Regions from separate parts of the Acidovorax sp. ST3 genome, predicted to be linked through region 2. Evidence: riboswitches for the same ligand, from Rfam matches in the RefSeq annotation. Region 2 holds a riboswitch; each other region holds the start of a gene.

Region 1 (4,464 bases), on a different contig from region 2:
GCGGGTTGGGGGCGGTGCCGGGAATAGAGCGCGCACGCGACAGGGCGGCGGGCCGGGCATGGCCCGGCGCCATGCCCTCTGAGTCAGCAGGGATCAGGCGTTCTTGGCGAACTCGGTGTAGGTAGCTTCGTCCAGCAGGGCGTCGAGTTGGCTCGCGTCGGCCAGCTTGACCTTGAAGAACCAGCCAGCGCCCAGCGGGTCGCTGTTGGCAAGGGATGGGTCGGCACGCAGGGCTTCGTTCACTTCGACCACTTCGCCAGAGACGGGCATGTACACATCGGCGGCGGCCTTCACGGACTCGACCACACCTGCCACTTCGCCCTGGGCAAAGCTCTTGCCCACTTCGGGCAGGTCTACAAACACCACGTCGCCCAGAGCGTCCTGCGCGTGGACGGTGATGCCCACCACCGAAGCGTTAGCGTCAGCGGCATTGATCCACTCGTGGTCTTTGGAGAATTTGATCGTCATGGGAAGCTCCTCAAGCAAAGGAAAAAAGTAAAGGAATCTGCAATGTAAGCGGGCGCAGCTTGTGCGCTTCGCTGATGAAATCAGCCGCGGTAGTAATTGGCCGGCACAAACGGCATGGCGCGCACTTCCATGGGCACCGCCTTGCCGCGCACGATGGCGTTGACACGGGTGCCGATGGCGGCAAAAGCTGGCGTGACGTAGCCCATGGCCACGGGTTCATTCACCGTGGGGCCCAGCAGGCCACTGGTAACTTCGCCGATCTTTTGGCCGTCCGTGCTCTGCAGTTCGGTGTGCTCGCGCACCGGCACACGTTCCAGCGCGACCAGGCCCACACGCTTGCGGGGCAGGCTGGCAGGGTTGTCGATCTGTGCGAGCACCTTGTCGGCACCGCGGAAGCCGCCTGCACGCGCGCCACCGGTGCGGCGCACCTTCTGGATGGCCCAGTTCAGCGCGGCTTCGGGGGGCGTGGTGGTGGTGTCGATGTCGTTGCCGTAAAGGCACAGGCCCGCTTCGAGGCGCAGCGAGTTGCGGGCACCCAGGCCGATGGGCTTGACTTCAGGCTGGGCCAGCAGGGCGCGGGCCAGGGTGTCGGCCTGCGCGGCGGGTACGGAGATTTCAAAGCCGTCTTCGCCGGTGTAGCCGCTGCGGGTCACAAAGCAGTCGCAGCCCGCGATGCTGAACGCGCCACCGGTCATGAACACCAGCTTTTCGACACCGGGCGCCAGGCGGGCGAGGGCGGTGACGGCCTGTGGGCCCTGCAGAGCGAGCAGGGCGTGGTCGGGCATGGGCACCACCTTACAGCGCTGGCCGATGCGGGCCTGGATATGGGCAATGTCGCCCACCTTGCAGGCCCCGTTGACGATGACAAACAGGGTGGGTTCACCATCCACCACGCCCTGGTTGAAGAACATCAGGTCGTCCATGATCGTGCCTTCGTCGGTCAGCAGCAGACCGTAGCGCTGCTTGCCCATGGGCAGGTCGATCACATCCACGGGCATCAGGGTTTCAAACGCTGCGGCAGCATCGGCGCCGATGAGCTTGAGCTGGCCCATGTGTGACACGTCGAACAGGCCGGCGGCGGTGCGGGTGTGCACATGCTCGGCCATCAGGCCAGCGGGGTATTGCACGGGCATGGAATAGCCTGCAAAAGGCACCATGCGAGCGCCCAACTCGATGTGCAGGGCGTTCAGGGGCGTGGTGAGCAGGGGGGCGGTGGCTGACATGGCGGACTCCGGGGCAAATGGGGGCCGCGACCACGGCGTGGTCACGGGATTTGCCCTGCTGTCCGCTTTACCTGAGAGATTCACCGCAGCGCCTTGGCTGGCCGTGCGGTTTGCTCCTTCGGTGGATGGCCTGCACACAGTTTCTTTTCTGTGGGGCCACCTCTCTCCAGCAAGGGAACGCCCGCATCGCTGCGGGCGGTTGCCAGTCCTTTTGCCTGAGCGTTCGGCTGCTGCCTGCGCCTTCGGCGGTGCTGCGCGTCTTATGGACAAGACGGAGCACTCTCTCCTGACCGAGCAATTCTAACTACTTTGCGTAGACCAGATCCCGAAGTGCCAACGAGATCGATGGCACGTAGGTGATGATCATCAGGCACACCAGAATCACGCCGACGAACGGCAGCAGGTGCTTGATAATCCGGTCCAGCGAGATTCTGGCCACCGTGCAGGCTGCGAACAGGTTCACTCCGAACGGGGGCGTGATCATGCCCAGGGCCAGGTTCACCACCATGATGAGGCCGAAGTGCACAGGGTCGATACCGAAGTGCATGGCCACAGGCGCGAGGATGGGGGCCAGCACGATGATCGCCGCGCTGGTCTCGATGAACATGCCGATCACGAACAGTGCCGCGTTCACGCCCAGCAGGAAGAGGGCTGGGGACTGCAGCACCGCCTCCAGCCATCGGCCGATGGCATCGGGCACGCCCGCGCGTGTAATGAGGAATGCAAACAAGCCGGCGTTGGCAATGATGAACATGATCACCGCCGACGAGATGGCCGACTTGCGCAGGATGGCGAACAGGTCCTTGAGCTTGATCTCGCGGTAGATGACGATGCCCACCACCAACGCGTAGAACACGGCCACGGCCGATGCCTCGGTGGGGGTGAACACACCGCCATAGATGCCGCCCAGGATGATGACGGGCATCAGCAGCGCCCAGCCCGCCTGCAGCGTGGCCTTGCCAAAGGGCATGCGGCCATCGCCATCGTTTTTGCCCCAGCCCTTGTACTTGCAGTACGCCCATACGAAGAGCATCAGTGCACCGCTGATCAGCAGGCCCGGGCCAAAGCCAGCGATGAACAGCTCACCAATCGACACCTCGGCGCTCACGCCGTAAAGGATCATCGGGATGGAGGGAGGGATGATCACGCCCAGCTCGGCACTGGTGGCCTGCAGCGCGGCGGCGTAGCTGGTGGGGTAGCCATGCTTGATCAGCGCAGGAATCAGGATGGCGCCAATTGCAAACGTGGTGGCGACCGACGAGCCCGACACGGCCGCAAAGATCATGCAGGTCAGCACACAGGTCATGGGCAGGCCACCCTGCACGCCGCCGACGATGCTCTTGGCAAACTCCACCAGACGGCGCGAGATGCCTCCGGTCTCCATCAGGTTGCCCGCGAGGATGAAGAAGGGGATGGCTGCGAGGGGAAACTTGTTGATGGCCCCGAACATCTCCTTGACGGAGATGAGCATGTTCGCGTTGGAGGCCTGGATGCCCAAGATGGACGCCAAACCGATGGACACGGCCACCGAGACGGTGAGTGCAAAGCACAGCACCATCGTTGAAATCATGACCAAACTCATAGTTGGACCCCCACGCTCGGCATTGCATGTCCTCGCTGCCCCCCAAGGGGGCCGTTCACTGGCTTGAGGCGGCTCGGCGCGGCGTTCATTGAGCAGTCTCCAGTTCCATGCGCAGGGGATCAATGAGGTTGCCAATGATGCCGACGATGCAAAAAAGCCCCCCCACCGGCATGGCGAGGTAGGCCCAGAACATGGAGATGGACTCCAGCCCGGCCATGCTCTGCACCCCCCCACGTTGCGCGTAGTCCCAGCCGTACCAGATGATGATGCCGATGAGGGCCAGGGCCGCCAGTGCGACCACCCAGTCCAGCACCCGTTTGATGCGTGGCGGGCTCCAGCGGTACAGAACGTCCACGCTAACCATCGCGCCCTGGCGAAACGCGGCCGGGATGGCCAGGAACACCATCCAGATCAGGCTGAAGCGGATGAGCACTTCGGTCCATTCGGCGGGCTGCTCCAGCACAAAGCGCGTCACGATCTGGAACATGCCCAGGGCCGAGGCCAGGGTCAACATGGCGCAAGCGCCGAGCATGGCGATGAAGGTGGTCCATCGCTCAAAGGTAAGAAAAGCGTTTTTCATGGGGCGATGCCGACCATGGGCAGGTAGGAGGTGATCAGAACCAGCGATGGCTCCAGAATAAAAACGCCCGATAGCGCAATGGCTACGGGCGTTATTAGCTACAAAGGTAATAGCAAAGACCCAAATTACTTGACTTCGCGGATCTTGTCGATGGCAGCCTTGCCGAACTGCTTTTCAAACTCGGCGTTCACAGGGGCCAGAGCCGCCACAAACTTGGCCTTGTCCACGTTGTCGATCACGGTCATGCCCTTGGCGCGCAGGTCAGCCACGCCCTTGGCGTCGTCTTCGTCCACACGTGCACGGTTGGCCTTGGTGCCTTCCTTGGCTGCGTCAATGAAGGCCTGCTTGTCGGCTGCCGAAAGCTTGTCGAAAGCTGCCTTGTTCATCACGAAGATGCAGGGCGAATACACATGGCCGGTGAGGGTGAGGTGTTTTTGCACCTGGTCGAACTTGGCCGAGATGATGACCGACAGCGGGTTCTCCTGGCCGTCCACGGTGCCCTGTTGCAGCGCCGTGAACACTTCAGGGAATGCCATGGGCGTGGTGATGATGCCAAAGCCCTTGTACGCGGCAATGTGCACGGGGTTCTCCATCGTGCGCATCTTCAGGCC
Region 2 (4,464 bases):
CCGGCTACCACTACCGCGAGCCCCGCTGGGTGGAACACGGCGGCCGCTGGAACATGCAGCCCGGCGGCTGGGACCGTGATGGCGATGGCATCCCCAACCGCCGCGACCGGGACCGTGACGGAGACGGCGTGCCCAACCGCTACGACCAGCGCCCGGACAACCCCTACCGCCGCTGATCCCCCTTGGCGGGACCGCTGCGCGGGCCGACAGGCAATGGGCAGCCCGGCTGACAGACGCGCCACCACCCACTGGCCACGATGAGGCCACAGACGCAACACCCGGCCCGACGCAGGCAGTGCCTGCGGTCGGCCAGACACGACAAGGAGTTCACCATGACCCACGCCACTTTCTTGCGCAACACCTTCACCGCAGCGGCCCTGTCCGTGACAACGCTGACGGCGCTGACAGGGGCCATCACACCGGCACAGGCCGCCACGCAAGCCACTGTCATCGTGCAGTCGGGCCCGCAGCAGGGCATCGTCATTCCGGCACCCCCGCCACCCCGCCGCGAAGCCGTTCCACACGCCCGCAAGGGACAGGTGTGGGTGCCTGGCTACTGGGACTGGCGGGGCCACCGCCATGTATGGGTGGCAGGCCACTTTGAAAAGGTGCGGCCAGGCTACCGCTATCGCCCCCCCCAGTGGGAGCAGCGCGACGGGCGCTGGGAGCTGCACCGGGGCGGTTGGGACCGCGATGGCGACGGCATTGCCAACCGCAATGACCGCGACCGTGACGGCGACGGCGTGCCCAACCGCCGCGACCACCAGCCGGACAACCCACGCCGCAACTGATCGACGCTCCGCTGGCTAGCCAGGGCGCCAGGCCCTGTGCCTTTATGGCAGGTGCAACACCGCCTGCCCCAGCCCGGGAAAGTCGGCCACCACCTCAGCCCCCGGCGCCACCAGCACGGTGCCGGTGCATGACCCGGTGGTGACCCAGTGCCCCGCGCGCAGTCCACCCAGGCTGCGCGCGCCTTCGTTGGCCAGCCACACCAGCAGGCGCAGCGGGTCGCCCGCCGGGTTGCCCCAGGTGGCATGTTGCACGGCCACGGCCCCGTTCACCGACAAAGTCACCGCTTGCGCCAGGGGCTGTGCGGTGGCCACTTCGTCGGTGCCAGTCCCCACAATCAGCGCTCCGTGGCATGCCTGGTCGGCCAGGCGGCTCCACTCGCCCTGCTGCGCCCAGGCAGCAAAGCGCGTGTCGCACACCTCGATGGCGGCCCGCACCGACGCCACGGCCGCCAGCACTTCGGCGGCGCTGTAGGGGGTGGCGCGGGCGGGCAGGTCGGCCCCCAGTTCGTAGACCCATTCCGCCTCCACCCCCATCACGGCAAAACCAGATGCAGCCAGCAACACGGGCTCGCCCGCTGCAGCCACCCACACCGAATCGCGGGTGAGTGCAGCGCGTGCCGGTTGCGCCTGGGGCGACGCAGCCCCGACCTTCCAGCCAGCGATGTGCCCGCGTGCACGCACCACCGCGTCTTGCACGGCATAGGCCTCGGAGGCATCCCGCGGGCGCAGCCCTGCGGGAAAGTCCAACGGGCGGGGCGTGCGCACTTCCCGGGCCTGGGTGATGACGGCGGCGCTGGCGGCAGGGTCCAAAGCGGTGGGGGACATGACAAAACTCTCCGTGGTGCAAGGGGTCGGCGGGATTATCGGCACCTTCCCCCATCGGCCCCGCCCCGCTGCATCAGCAACGATTGCGCCCCATTAGCCGCCGGAGTTGATCCGGCGCACAGGCTTGCCCCCTAGAATCGGCCTCGCAGGAGAGCACGGCAGGCACAGGCCACCGCTGCACCGAAGGCGCAAACTCCCATACACGCTCAGGTCCCGTACTGCACCATTCATCAAAGCCGTCTGGAGAGCCGCCTCGCGCAACGCGAAGCGCACCGAAGGAGCAAGCCGCAGCCCGGGTGGGTGGCGGTGAATCTCTCAGGTACCAAGGACAGGGGGAGCGGCAGCCAGGGCATTCATGCGCCAGCTGCACGCTATTGAATTCATAGCTGCCAGCGCATGTTGTTCTAGCGCCAGAGCCCAGAAAGGCTTTGAAAATCATGCGCGTGATCGTTTTGGGCGCCGGCTTGCTCGGCGTGACTTCGGCTTATTTCCTTTCGCAACTCGGCCACGAGGTGACCGTCATCGACCGCCAGGTTGCGCCCGGTGCAGAGACCAGCTTTGCCAACGGCGGTCAGATCTCGGTGAGCCACGCCGAACCCTGGGCCAACCCCAGCGCGCCGCTCAAGGTGCTGCAGTGGCTGGGCAAAGAGGATGCACCCCTGCTGTTCCGCCTGCGCGCCGACATGCGGCAATGGCTGTGGGGCCTGTCCTTCCTGCGCAACTGCACGCCCGCACGCACGCGCCACAACATCGAACAGATCGTGCGCCTGGGCACCTACAGCCGCGACACGCTGCAGCAGCTGCGCGCGGCCACTGGCATCCAGTACGACCAGCGCACACAAGGCATCCTGCACTTCTATACCAACCCAAAAGAATTCGACGGCGCGCTGGCCCCGGCCGAGCAGATGCGCGCGCTGGGCTGCGAGCGCCAGGTCATCAGCGCCGACGAGGCCGTGCGCATCGAGCCTGCCCTGGCCCACATCCGCCCACAACTCGCGGGCGCCACCTACACGGCCGAAGATGAATCCGGCGACGCCAACCAGTTCACGCGCGAGCTGGCCAAGCTGTGCGGGGCGGCGGGCGTGCAGTTCCGCATGGGCCACCACATCACCGCCTTGCGCGAGGTGGGTGGCCGCATCGACCACGTGGAAGTGACCAATGCCGAAGGCCGCTTCGAGCGTGTGCGCGGCGATGCGTTTGTACTGGCCATGGGCTCGTTCAGCCCGCTGCTGGCGCAGCCGCTGGGCATCCAGCTGCCCATCTACCCGGCCAAAGGCTACTCGGTGACCATGCCGGTCAAGGACGCGGCCAAGGCGCACCAGGTGAGCCTGACGGACGACGAGTTCAAGCTCGTGTTCTCGCGCTACACCAGCGAGCGGGGCGACCGCCTGCGCATTGCGGGCACGGCGGAATTGAATGGCTATGACCGCCACCTGAACGAGGTGCGCTGCGAGGCCATCGTGCGGCGGGTGGAGCAGCTCTTCCCCGGCGCCGGCGACACCACCCAGGCGCAGTTCTGGAGCGGCCTGCGCCCCGCCACGCCCAGCAACGTGCCGCTGATCGGCAAGACCAAAGTGGGCAATTTGTTCCTCAACACCGGCCACGGCACGCTGGGCTGGACGCACGCCTGCGGCTCGGGCAAGGCGCTGGCCGACATCGTGAGTGGCCGCGTGCCCGAGGTGGACTTTGCGTTCCAGGGGCTGCAAGGGCGCGCAGCCGGGGCGGCGCTGGTGCCGTCGCGCACGGCGGCCTGAGGCAGCGCGCGGTTGCAGGCGGTTGCAGCGAGGCCACGCTGCAACCGGTGCGAAAGGCTGCGCCTACTTGGCCGCGCCCGTGGCGTGCGCCACAAACTGCGCCACGGCCAACATGTCCTTCTCGCTCATGCGCTCGGCATACGAGGGCATTACACCGATGCCCGCCTTGAGCGCGCGCAACACGCGGCCCGCGTCGGGCTTCAGCTCATCCAGCACCGGGCCGACCTGGCCCTCAGCACCTGCGGCCTGCAGGGTGTGACACACGGCGCAGGCGGGCTGGATCTTGGTGAACAGCTCCTTGCCGCGTGCCAGTTCGGCGGGGTCGGCGGCCGCAGCCGACGCACAGGCGCCAGCGACCCACAGCGCCGCTGCAAGGCGGCGCGCTCCGTTGCTCCCACCCATCTCAGGCCACGGTCACGGTGACGGCGTGGTCACGCCAGCTGGCGTTGTTGTAGCCGCCCAGGTTTTCCTCACGCTGCTCGGCCTGCACATTGCCTGCCGTGTCGGTGGCGCGGCTGGCCAGCACATGGGTGCCCGCCTCCAGGCGCAGGGGCAGCGCAAACTGCCGCCAGGCAAAGGGGCCCAGGTCGGGGCCGATGAGCTTGGCCGCCTGCCAGGTCTTGCCGCCGTCGGCCGACACCTCCACGCCCTTGATTCCGCGCGTGCCGCCAAAGGCCACGCCATGCACCTGCACCTGGCCGGGCTTGAGGGGACCCTTGTCGGCCAAGGGGCCGTTGATCCAGGACTTCACGCCCATCTCCCACACCGAAGGCTGGTCGGGGCTGGCCTTGCTGCCGGGTGGCGACATGCGGTAGCCGTGCGACATGATGCGTGCCTGCGACTGCGCGCTGGTGAAGGCCACGCGCTTGACGTACTTGATGTTGTTCACGCCCTGGTAGCCGGGCACCACCAGCCGCAGCGGGCCGCCATGCGCCAGTGACAGCGGCTCGCCATTCATCTCCCAGGCCAGCAGCGCATCGTCCATCGCCTTCACGGGCACCGAGCGCTCCACCAGCACCGACAGCGGGTCCACCCCCTCGGGCAGCTTCTCGCCGCCCGTACCGGTCAGGTAGGCCGCGCCGTCGGCCAGCCCG
Region 3 (4,464 bases), on a different contig from region 2:
CACGCTGCAACTGGCCGCGCCGTCGGACTTGGGGCGCAATGTGCTGCTGCCCTGGCTCGATGCCTTCCAGGCCGAGCACCCGGCCATCGATATCCGCCTGCAGCTGGCTGACCGCGTGGCCAACGTCTACAGCGAGCCGGTGGACGCCGCCTTCCGCTACGGCAAGCCGCAGGATTCGAGCCTGGTCGCACTGCCGCTGGCCGCCGACCACCGGCGTGTGCTCTGCGCGGCGCCCGCCTACCTGGCTGCGCACGGCATGCCCGGCACGCCCCACGCACTGGCCGCGCACGAGGGCCTGTGCTTCATGCTGGGCGAGGACGTGCACGACCGCTGGCGCTTCTGGGACGCCGCAGGCCAGGAGGTGGTGGTGCGCGTGCGCAGCCGCAACGTGGCCAACGATGGCGATGTCGTGCGCCGCTGGGCCGTGCTGGGCCGGGGCATTGCGTACAAGTCGTACTTTGATGTGGCTGATGATCTGGCCGCCGGGCGGCTGGTGCCGCTGTGCCCTGGCTGGACCACCGAGGCCGTGCCGCTCTTTCTGGTTGCCCCCAGCCGCCGCCAGTTCACGCCGCTGGTGCGGGCGCTGCGCGACTTCGTGGCCGGGCGCCTGCAGGCGCTCATGGAGCGGGCGCCACACTGAGCGCTAGCAGCAACCGCATGCGCTGCGCCGACCTGCCGCACGAGGCTCTGCCAGCAGCAGGGCTATCGCACACGCGACCGGCGCCGCCCACCCGTGCGCCGCACAATCGCGCCCTTGCTGCCGCCACCGAGCGCGGCGAACCCGCTGCGCAGCCAAATGCCCGGTGCTGCGGCAACGCCATTGACGGAGAAAGACGATCATGCTGAATTTCGACTTCCACAACCCCACCCACATCGCCTTCGGCCAGGGGCGCATTGCCGACTTGGCCAAGCTCGTGCCCGCTGCCGCCAAGGTGCTGATCCTGGTGGGCGGCGCCAGCGCCGAAAAGACCGGCACCCTGGCTGAGGTGCGCGCCGCGCTGGGCGAGCGCCAGCACGCCACCTTCAGCGGCATCGAGCCGAACCCCAGCTACGAAACCTCCATGAAGGCCGTGGCGCAGATCCGCGAAGGCGGTTTTGACTTCTTGCTGGCCGTGGGCGGAGGCTCGGTGATCGACGCCACCAAGTTCATCGCCGCCGCCGTGCGTTTTGAGGGCGCCGACCCCTGGGCCATCCTCGAAAAGCACGGCCGCAACATCCAGGGTGCCATGCCGTTTGGTTCCGTGCTCACGCTGCCCGCCACGGGCTCGGAGATGAACAACGGCGGCGTCATCACCCACCGTGCCAAAGGCGCCAAGCTGTCGTTTGGCAGCGTGCACACCTACCCGGTGTTCTCGGTGCTCGACCCCACCAAGACCTACACCCTGCCGCCCCAGCAACTGGCCAACGGCGTGGTGGATGCGTTTGTGCACACGGTGGAGCAGTACCTGACCTACCCGGTCAACGCGCCCGTGCAGGACCGCTTTGCCGAAGGCATCCTGCAAACACTGATCGAAGTGGGCCCGCGCCTGCTGACCGCCCCTGAGCCCGTGTACGACGACCGCGCCAACCTGATGTGGGCCGCCACCATGGCGCTCAACGGCCTGATTGGCGCGGGCGTGCCGCAGGACTGGGCCACGCACATGATCGGCCACGAGCTGACGGCCCTGCACGGCATCGACCACGCGCGCACCCTGGCCATCGTGCTGCCCGCGCTGCTGAACGAGCGCCGGGTGGCCAAGCGCGCCAAGCTGCTGCAGTACGGCGAGCGCGTGTGGGGCATCACCACCGGCACGGATGATGAGCGCATCACCGCCGCCATCGAGCGCACGCGCGATTTCTTTGAAAGCATGGGCATCGCCACGCGCCTGTCGGGCTACGGCCTGGGCGGCGACACGGTGACCGCCGTGGTTGCGCAGCTCGAAGCGCACGGCATGGTGACCCTGGGCGAACAGCGCGAGATCACGCCCGCCGTGAGCCGCCGCATCCTTGAAGCCGCGCTGTAAGTGGCCTGCCCGGCGCCATCAATAACCTTGGGGCCGGGTTTGGTTTGCGCGCGTGGGTTAGAGTAAATCCTGATCTTGCGGGAGAGAGGGGCGTGCACTGCCCCCGCCGAAGGCGCAAACTCCCATCATCGCTCAGGCACACCGGACCGCAAGAGACCATCGCCGACTGGAGAGAGGCCGCCGCACCGCGCAACGCGGGCGGGGTCCACCGAAGGGGCTGGCTGCCACCGCAGCTGAAACTCTCAGGTAACAGGGACAGGGGGAGAGGCGCCGCAGACCCGCTTTTGCGCGGGCGCTGCCCAGCCAGAGTTCCCTCCGATGTCCTCCTCACCCCCTATTGCTGCGCCCGCAGCAGTGCCTCCAAAAAAGCGCTCGGCGCTGAAGTTCCTCTGCGGGTTTCTCGCAGGGCTCGTCCTGGCCGGCAGCGCCGGAGGGGCCTATGTGCTGCACCTGCTGTGGCAGCAGCTGCCACCGTGGACCACCTGGCCGACTACGACCCCCGGCTGCCCCTGCGCATTTATGCCGCCGACGGCAGCCTGCTGGCAGAGTTTGGCGAAGAGCGCCGCGAATTTGTGCCCATTGGTCAGATACCGCTGCACATGCGCCAGGCGCTGCTGGCGATTGAGGATGCGCGGTTTTACGAACACGGCGCGGTGGACTTCACGGGTCTGGCACGCGCCGCGCTGCGCAACGTGGTGACGGGCGAGCACGCCCAGGGCGCCAGCACCATCACGATGCAGGTGGCGCGGGTGTTCTTTCTGAGCAGGGTGAAAACCTACAGCCGCAAGCTGATGGAGATCCTGCTGGCCTACAAGCTGGAGGCCACGTACAGCAAGGACAAGATTCTGGAGCTGTACATGAACCAGATTTATCTGGGCGAGCGGGCCTACGGGTTTGCGGCCGCAGCCTCGGTGTACTTCGACAAAACGTTGGACGAGCTGACGGTGGCCGAGGCCGCGATGCTCGCCGGCCTGCCCAAGGCCCCTTCAGCCTACAACCCCGTCGTCAATCGCGAGCGCGCCACCGTGCGTCAGCAGTACATCCTGCAACGCATGCACGCGCTGGGCTACCTGGACACCGCCTCTTACGACGCGGCCAGTGCCGAGGTGCTCACGTTTCGCACGCAGCCACGTTCCATCGACCCCGCCGCAGCGTTTGCCGTGGAACAAGCGCGCAAGATGGTGGTGGATCGGTTTGGAGAGGCTGTGTATTCGCTGGGCCTGGATGTGGTCACCACCCTGCGCGTGGCAGAGCAGCAGGCCGCCACGCGCGCGCTGCGCGCCGGGCTGCTGCGCGCGCAAGCGTCGCTGGGCTATGCGGGCCCCGAGGCCCGCTTACCGCACACCGAGGCCGCCCGAAACGGCCACCCCCGGGCCCTGCGTGCAGCGCTGGCGCCGTACCGGGACAGCGGTGAACTGCGTGTGGCCCTGGTGCGCGAGGCGTCGCAGGCGGGCGGCATTTCCGCGCTGCTGCGCGACGGCACGCGCGTGCAGATTCCGCGCAGCCGGCTGACTGCCAGCGCCCGCGAGGCCTTGGCGCCCGATACGCCCCCGCAGCGGCGCATTGCACCGGGCGCGGTGATCCGCGTGGTGGTCGACGTACGCCAGCAGTGGAGCCTGGCGCAGCTGCCCGGCATGGAAGGTGCGCTGGTCTCCATGGACACGGACACCGGGGAGATTCTGGCGCTGACCGGCGGCTTCGACCAAGCACTAAACCAGTTCGACCACGCGGTGCAGGCCCAGCGCCAGCCCGGCTCCACCTTCAAGCCCTTCATCTTCTCTGCTGCGCTGGAGAAGGGCTATGCGCCGGGCACGCTGGTCGACGATACGCAGCGCGTTGTCATCCCCGCCGCACGGGGGCGCGCCGCCTGGCGCCCGCGCAACTACGGCGGCCAATACGAGGGCTTCATCTCGGCGCGGCGTGGCCTGGTGCTCTCCAAGAACATGGTGGCCGTCAACCTGATGGAGGCGGCGGGCGCGCAATATGTGCAGCAGTTCGCCACCCGCTTCGGTTTCGACCCCGCGCTCAACCCGTCCCGGCTGCCGCTGGCGCTGGGCGCAGGTGCCGTCACACCGCTGCAGCTCACGCAGGCCTACGCCGTGTTCGCCAACGGTGGCACGCTGGTGCAGCCCCGGCTGATCCGCAAGGTGAGCGAGCGCGGCGGCGAGGTGCTGTACGAAGCTGGCGGCCCATCGCCCCGCACCACTGCGGTGTCCGAGCGCAATGCCTTCGTGCTCGACAGCATGCTGCGCGACGTGGTCGAGCACGGCACCGGCAGGCGGGCTAAGTCGCTGGGCCGCCCTGATGTGGCGGGCAAGACCGGCACCTCCAACGACGCGCGGGACGCATGGTTTGCGGGCTATTCGTCGGGCGTGGCCTCGGTGGTGTGGATCGGCTACGACCAGCCGCGCAGTCTGGGCCGGCATACCGGCGGCACGCTGGCGCTGCCGGTATGGACCGA

The links. Region 2 has a riboswitch for glycine ahead of DNK89_RS21850 (D-amino acid dehydrogenase). Riboswitches for the same ligand answer to the same signal wherever they lie in the genome.
Region 1: it holds a riboswitch for glycine, as region 2 does, so the genes downstream of both, gcvT (glycine cleavage system aminomethyltransferase GcvT) here and DNK89_RS21850 (D-amino acid dehydrogenase) in region 2, are expected to answer to the same signal.
Region 3: it holds a riboswitch for glycine, as region 2 does, so the genes downstream of both, DNK89_RS20765 (penicillin-binding protein 1A) here and DNK89_RS21850 (D-amino acid dehydrogenase) in region 2, are expected to answer to the same signal.

What each region holds. Positions count from the first base shown of each region.
Region 1 is NZ_QKVP01000001.1:719,647-724,110, reverse strand. It holds gene gcvH (glycine cleavage system protein GcvH) at 94-468, opposite strand; gene gcvT (glycine cleavage system aminomethyltransferase GcvT) at 549-1,691, opposite strand; glycine riboswitch at 1,740-1,871, opposite strand; glycine riboswitch at 1,885-1,990, opposite strand; gene DNK89_RS03205 (TRAP transporter large permease) at 1,996-3,273, opposite strand; gene DNK89_RS03200 (TRAP transporter small permease) at 3,359-3,853, opposite strand; gene DNK89_RS03195 (TRAP transporter substrate-binding protein) at 3,979-4,464, opposite strand, start outside.
Region 2 is NZ_QKVP01000007.1:131,982-136,445, reverse strand. It holds gene DNK89_RS21865 (YXWGXW repeat-containing protein) at 1-176, shown strand, start outside; gene DNK89_RS21860 (YXWGXW repeat-containing protein) at 333-791, shown strand; gene DNK89_RS21855 (2-keto-4-pentenoate hydratase) at 834-1,616, opposite strand; glycine riboswitch at 1,847-1,958, shown strand; gene DNK89_RS21850 (D-amino acid dehydrogenase) at 2,054-3,370, shown strand; gene DNK89_RS21845 (cytochrome c) at 3,434-3,772, opposite strand; gene DNK89_RS21840 (sulfite oxidase) at 3,774-4,464, opposite strand, start outside.
Region 3 is NZ_QKVP01000006.1:440,085-444,548, reverse strand. It holds gene DNK89_RS20775 (LysR family transcriptional regulator) at 1-640, shown strand, start outside; gene DNK89_RS20770 (iron-containing alcohol dehydrogenase) at 840-2,003, shown strand; glycine riboswitch at 2,072-2,162, shown strand; partial or broken gene DNK89_RS20765 (penicillin-binding protein 1A) at 2,322-4,464, shown strand, end outside.